DNA from 2 places in the Thalassorhabdus alkalitolerans genome. Region 1 is predicted to be linked to the other one. Evidence: riboswitches for the same ligand, from Rfam matches in the RefSeq annotation. Region 1 holds a riboswitch; the other holds the start of a gene.

Region 1 (3,161 bases):
CATCGGCTATTGAGCCTGGACGAAGCCCATCCCCTAATGAAAAAGATATATCATAAGCTTTCATAATCTCACAAATGTCTTCAAAATGGGTGTACAGGAAATTTTCTTTATGATGAGACAAGCACCACTGAGCCATAATAGAACCACCTCGTGATACGATCCCTGTCAGGCGGCTGGCAGTTAAGGGAACGTATCGAAGCAGAACGCCTGCATGAATGGTGAAATAATCCACACCCTGCTCAGCTTGTTCAATAAGAGTATCCCGGTAAATCTCCCAAGTAAGGTTCTCAGCTACTCCATCCACTTTTTCGAGTGCCTGATAAAGAGGAACGGTGCCGACGGGAACGCATGAGTTTCGAATGATCCATTCTCTTGTTGTATGTATATCCTTTCCAGTTGATAAGTCCATGATGGTATCCGCTCCCCATTTGGTGGCCCAGGTCATTTTTTCAACTTCCTTATTAATGGAAGAAGACACTGCAGAGTTACCTATATTAGCATTTATTTTGACGTGAAAGTTTCTGCCGATAATCATGGGCTCTGTTTCCGGGTGGTTAATATTTGCTGGAATAATAGCTCTTCCCTCGGCTACTTCCTTTCGGACAAATTCTGGATCCATCTGTTCCCGTATAGCGATAAATTCCATTTCAGGGGTTATGATACCTTTTTTAGCGTAATGAAGCTGGGTTACATTTTTTCCTTCCTTAGCTTTTAGAGGATTTCGGGTAAGTCCGGGAAAAACTTTCTCAGCGCGGGGATCGGAAATATCTTTATAGCCGTTATCCTCGGCTTTCAATTTCCGGCCTTTGTATTCTACGGTATCTTTTCGTTCATTAATCCAATTGTGGCGAATTGGTGTGAGTCCCGCTGTAACATCAGCTTGATAGGAAGGGTCTGTGTATGGTCCGCTTGTATCGTACACACGGACAGGTTTGTTTTTTTCTTCCCCGACTGTGCCAGTAGTGGGGGAAAGTCCGATTTCTCTCATTGGAACTTGAATGTCTTTTCTTGAACCTTGAATGTAGACTTTTTTACTGCCTGTAAAGCTCGACATGATAGACACATTCTGCTCTTGCAATGAAGATGATGGGGTTGTCATAAAAAATCTCTCCTTGTTAAAAATTAATGGAAAGGACGAGATCAGGAGAAAACAGGCGGGATAACACAAAAAAGCCGGTTCCTAAAATAGGGGACCGGCTTTGTATGCAGAAGTTGATAGTGAAAATCAATAGCTGTCAATCTAAACTTCCCCACGCTGGTATGAACCAGATCAGGTCCGAAGGGTCAAGAAACCTCATCGCGTTTCTCTCTCAGCCTGCGCTTTGCAGACACCCCTAGTTTGCAATATTCCATTTGTTATTCATTATAAGGAGAGATGACATAAAAAGAAAGGAATAATTCCATATTTCTGAAAACAGTGAAAAAGACATCGTCAAATAGAACTGCTTTTTTAGTGCGGTGTAAGTTCCTTTTTAACCTTTCGTACGACACCGACTACTTCAAAGTCCTTGCTTGACAAGGTATCTTTCTGCCTGCAGGAAGAACAAGTGACATGTTGATCCATTTTTTCTGCACGGAATTCTTTATTACAATTATTACATTTCACGATATGGGGTTCATGAGTGTCTCCTACACAATCAAAACGGATTACTTCTGTTGCATCAGTCATGAGGCTATTCCTCCCCTGTGTTTTTTTACCTACCTACTTCCCCGGTTCAAATATAATTAATCCTAAAAATGCAATAGAGTAAGGCATTATTCTCTAAAAAGAGTAAGGTTTCTTTAAATTGAATATTCATGGCTATTTACATAAATTGTGCCAATATGTGCAAAGTAAATAAAAACGGGGGAGGTGTGTGTAATTGAAAAAAGCTTCTCTGTTAGATGAGCAGGTAGAAATAGTAAAAAAGGGTCTGAATGATACAGATGATTTGATGTGCCTGTCCTTGCCTTATTTTCATACTGAACTGTCTGTCATGTTTCTTGAAACAAGAGTGAAACGAGTTGAATTTGAGAAGCAAGTACTTGACCATCTTAAGCCAGAAACTAAAATAGCAGACGTAAAAGCAAAGATAGCTAAAACTGAATGGGCGCAAACAAAAGACTTATCTTATATTATTACAAGAATTGCAGAGGGCTACGGAGCAGTGATCATAGAAGGGGAGGACAAAGCCCTCTTATTTGATGTAAGCCAGACACCTGAACGAGATGTGGAAGAACCGGTAAACGAGCAGGTTATTCGTGGGTCCCACGCCGGATTTGTAGAATCATTAGATACAAACTTAAACCTTTTGCGTGTCGTCATCAAAAACCCGGATTTGACTGTGAAATTCTATAAAATTGGAGAACGAACCGGCACTAAAGTGGCGATAGTCTATATTAATGGTTTAGCCAAAGAGGAGTTGTTAACTGAACTGGCCGAGAGGATCACTTCCATAAAAGCAGATGCCGTTAATGCTCCCAGTTTTACTGAGGAGTTTATTGAGGATGAAGCTTTTACGCCGTTTCCTCAATTTTTAAACACAGAAAGAATAGACAGAGTAACTGGAAATCTTCTTGAGGGAAGAGTGGCTGTTATGAGCGACGGAAGTCCCACCGCCTTGATCTGTCCGACTACCTTTTGGGCTTTTTATCAATCTCCGGATGATTATAATAGCCGCTGGATGATGGGGACGTCTTTTCGTTTGCTGCGTTTGTTAAGCTTTTTAATTTCTGTTTCCTTGCCTGCTCTCTACATTTCGATCGTCTCCTTTCACTTTGAAGTGATACCTGAAGGGATGACGCTTATGATTAAGGAGTCCATTGACCAGATTCCATACCCTCCCTTGATTGAAGCTTTTATCATGGAAATCACCATAGAATTGATTCGGGAGGCGGGGATCAGGCTTCCCAGCCCGGTGGGACAGACCATCGGCATCGTAGGCGGACTTGTTATTGGAGACGCGGTGGTTAATGCAGGCTTTGTATCCAATGTGATGATTATTGTTGTAGCAATTACGGCCATTGCCTCTTTTGTCGTCCCAAACAATGAAATGAGTATGTCAGTGAGGGTTCTTCGCTTTCCCTTAATGCTTGCTGCAGCTGCCTTTGGATTAATTGGTATTGTGTTTGGCCTAACTCTCATCTTGATCCACATGTGCGGGTTAAGATCCTTTGGTACG
Region 2 (3,161 bases), on a different contig from region 1:
GGCACCCTGAGGCTGTTGTAACAAAAGAATCAGTGAAATACTGGAGAATCAGGTAGTGCAGCGGTTTGAAATATTACAGTAGCAAAGGGTGCCAGGCACCGTAGATGAAAATTCGTGATAAAGACATAGGAAGCGGGGAAAGTTAGTGCTAAAATAAAGAGCAGCGTATTTTTGCATGAGTGATGTTACACTCAATCACTCAACTATGAAAGTAGTTTTACAGAAGGAGAATGTACAGTGTTAAATTGGCGGAATATCGTGCCCGGTGTACTAATGGGCATAAGTGACTTGATCCCGGGAGTAAGCGGGGGTACGATCGCTTTGCTCGTGGGAGTCTATTATCGTTTAATAGCCGCAATAGACGGGATATTTTCCAGGGAGTGGAAGAAGCATCTCATGTTTTTAATTCCTTTAGGAACAGGTGTGGTGCTTGCATTGCTTTCTATGAGCCGACTCATTGAATGGCTCCTGGCTGATTACCCTCAGCCAACGTTTTTCTTTTTTCTTGGGTTGATTATAGGGATCATTCCTTTTCTTTTAAAAGAAGTTGATTATAAAAAGACCTTTAAAGGAAAACACATAGCTCTCCTGCTTGCAGCTGCAGCCATTGTGGCTTCCACAGCCTTCATAAGGGATGAAGAAATGTCTGCGGTGATGTCTAATTTAACTGCAATGGACTATCTTCTGTTATTTTTCGGAGGATGGGCAGCAAGCAGTGCAATGATCTTGCCTGGAGTCAGTGGTTCTTTTGTCTTTTTATTAATAGGAATTTACCCGACTGTTCTTAACGCCATTTCTACGATTAACATCCCTGTCATTATTGTCGTAGGGGCAGGAATTGCTCTTGGTTTAATCATTACAAGCAAAATTATAAAGAAACTGATCAGAAATTATAAGATAGGAACATATGCAGTAATGACCGGTCTGGTCACTGGCTCTATATTCGTTGTCTTTCCTGGAATAGAAGGAAGTATGTTTCTTTTCCTCATAAGTCTTGTAACCTTTATCGCTGGTTTATTTTGTTCTCTTAAGCTCAGTTCTCTCGGAGAAAAAGCAAAAGCTTCTCAGTTAAAGGTGACACGAGCTTCATAAATTTAAAAAGGAAAATTTTAAAGAATACTCTAACTTTTAAAGGAAAGTATGGTATTTTTATAGTAAGGCATAAAAAAACAGAATACACAGAAACCACTAGGGGTGCTTTGAAAAAGCTGAGAATGACCGTATGGTCTAAACCCTATCACCTGAACTAGGTAATACTAGCGGAGGGAAGTGGCGTTAAGACAAGCCTGATAGTACAGGTATACTCCCTGTACCTGGCAGTCTTTGTATATATTACTTCGTATATGCGGCCACTCTTTTCCTAGAGTGGTTTTTTTAATGGGTGAAATTACTAATGTCCAGTCAAGACCAGACCAGACCAGACCAGACCAGACCTTTTCATGAGAGAGGAAGGAGTGAAGATGTTGCACGAAACAATTACGCAAATTTTAGAGCAGGTAGACAGGAGAAAAGAAGAATTAATTGAACAGGTAGGTGACCTTATACGTTTCCAAACCCCCAGTCCGCCTGCCCGCAACACAAAAGAGGCACAGCACTACATAGCATCAAAGTTAAACAGCCTGGGGTTTGAGGTTGACATGTGGGATGTGTTTCCTGACGACCCGAACGTAGTAGGGACATTAAAAGGAACCCATTCTGGTAAAGCCAACAGTTTAATTATTAATGGTCATATGGATGTGGCGGAAGTCGGGGAAGATCTAACTCAATGGAAACATGACCCTTTTACTCCTGTTGTAGAAGACGGGCGGTTATACGGGAGAGGGACAGCAGATATGAAAGGCGGAATGGGAGGAGCTCTTTTTGCCGTACAACTTCTTCGCGAGCAGGGAATCAGCTTGCCTGGCGACCTGATTTTTCAATCGGTAATTGGTGAGGAAGTAGGGGAAGCAGGTACCCTTGAATGCTGTGAACGGGGGTATAAGGCTGATTTGGCAGTAGTTGTGGATACAAGTGATCTTCACATTCAAGGGCAGGGAGGAGTGATTACCGGCTGGGTTACAATAAAGAGCCCCCAAACCTATCACGATGCTACTCGCCGGAATATGATTCACGCAGGGGGCGGTCTATACGCAGCTAGTGCCATTGAAAAAATGACGAAAATCATTCAGGGCTTGCAGGAGCTTGAACGGCACTGGGCTGTAACAAAATCCTATCCTGGTTTCCCCCCTGGTATGACTACCATTAACCCCTCTGTGATTGAAGGGGGAAGACATGCCGCCTTTGTGGCTGATGAGTGCCGATTATGGATTACGGTTCATTTTTACCCGGATGAGAATCATGAACAGGTTGCTAAAGAAGTAGAAGAGCATTTATTAAAAGTGGCCGAATCTGATCCTTGGCTGAGGGAGCATCCGCCGCTTTTTCGCTGGGGTGGCAAGTCGATGATTGAGGACCGGGGGGAAATCTTCCCTTCACTGGATATTGACCCTGAATCCAAAGAAGTGGCTGCGGTGAAACAGGCTCATCAGCGAATCTTTCAGACCATCCCTGAAACAGGGATGTCGCCTACCGTAACTGATGGGGGCTGGCTTGGGGATGCGGGCATTCCGACTGTTATTTATGGTCCTGGTGACTTATATAACGCCCATGCAGTTAATGAATCTGTTGAGATCGAACAGATAGTTCAATTTACAAAGGTCATGATTACTCTGATATACGAGTGGTGTCATAAAGAAAAATAGAAAGGATGAATGCAAATGAAATTTAGTGAACGCTTATACGAAAAGGTCCAGCCAATTTGGAAAAAGAATCATGAACACCCTTTTGTGCAAGGAATGGGAAACGGATCACTTGATAAGGAAAAGTTCCGCTACTATATGATCCAGGATTATTTATATTTAATAGATTACTCTAAACTCTTTGCAATCGGCACCGTAAAAGCTAACGATCTAAAAACGATGGGGAAATTTGCTGAACTTCTTGATTCAACGCTGAATACTGAAATGAGTCTTCACCGTCAATATGCAAAGAAGTTCGATATTTCTGAAGAAGAGCTGGAAAACGCAGAGCCTGCTGCAATGACACTTTCTTATTCTCATTACATGCTTCATGTCGGTCAGAACGAAGGGCTGGCAGAGTTAGTGGCCGCCCTGCTTCCATGC

Evidence for each region. Region 1 has a riboswitch for thiamine pyrophosphate ahead of thiC (phosphomethylpyrimidine synthase ThiC). Riboswitches for the same ligand answer to the same signal wherever they lie in the genome.
Region 2: linked by a shared signal. The riboswitch ahead of ACFPU1_RS00395 (acetylornithine deacetylase) and the one ahead of thiC (phosphomethylpyrimidine synthase ThiC) in region 1 are both predicted to bind thiamine pyrophosphate.

What each region holds. Positions count from the first base shown of each region.
Region 1 covers NZ_JBHSOZ010000010.1:297,042-300,202, forward strand. The annotation lists gene thiC (phosphomethylpyrimidine synthase ThiC) at 1-1,099, opposite strand, end outside; TPP riboswitch at 1,231-1,346, opposite strand; gene ACFPU1_RS16425 (hypothetical protein) at 1,451-1,669, opposite strand; gene ACFPU1_RS16430 (spore germination protein) at 1,863-3,161, shown strand, end outside.
Region 2 covers NZ_JBHSOZ010000002.1:65,371-68,531, reverse strand. The annotation lists gene ACFPU1_RS00400 (DUF368 domain-containing protein) at 274-1,092, shown strand; TPP riboswitch at 1,181-1,285, shown strand; gene ACFPU1_RS00395 (acetylornithine deacetylase) at 1,461-2,741, shown strand; gene tenA (thiaminase II) at 2,757-3,161, shown strand, end outside.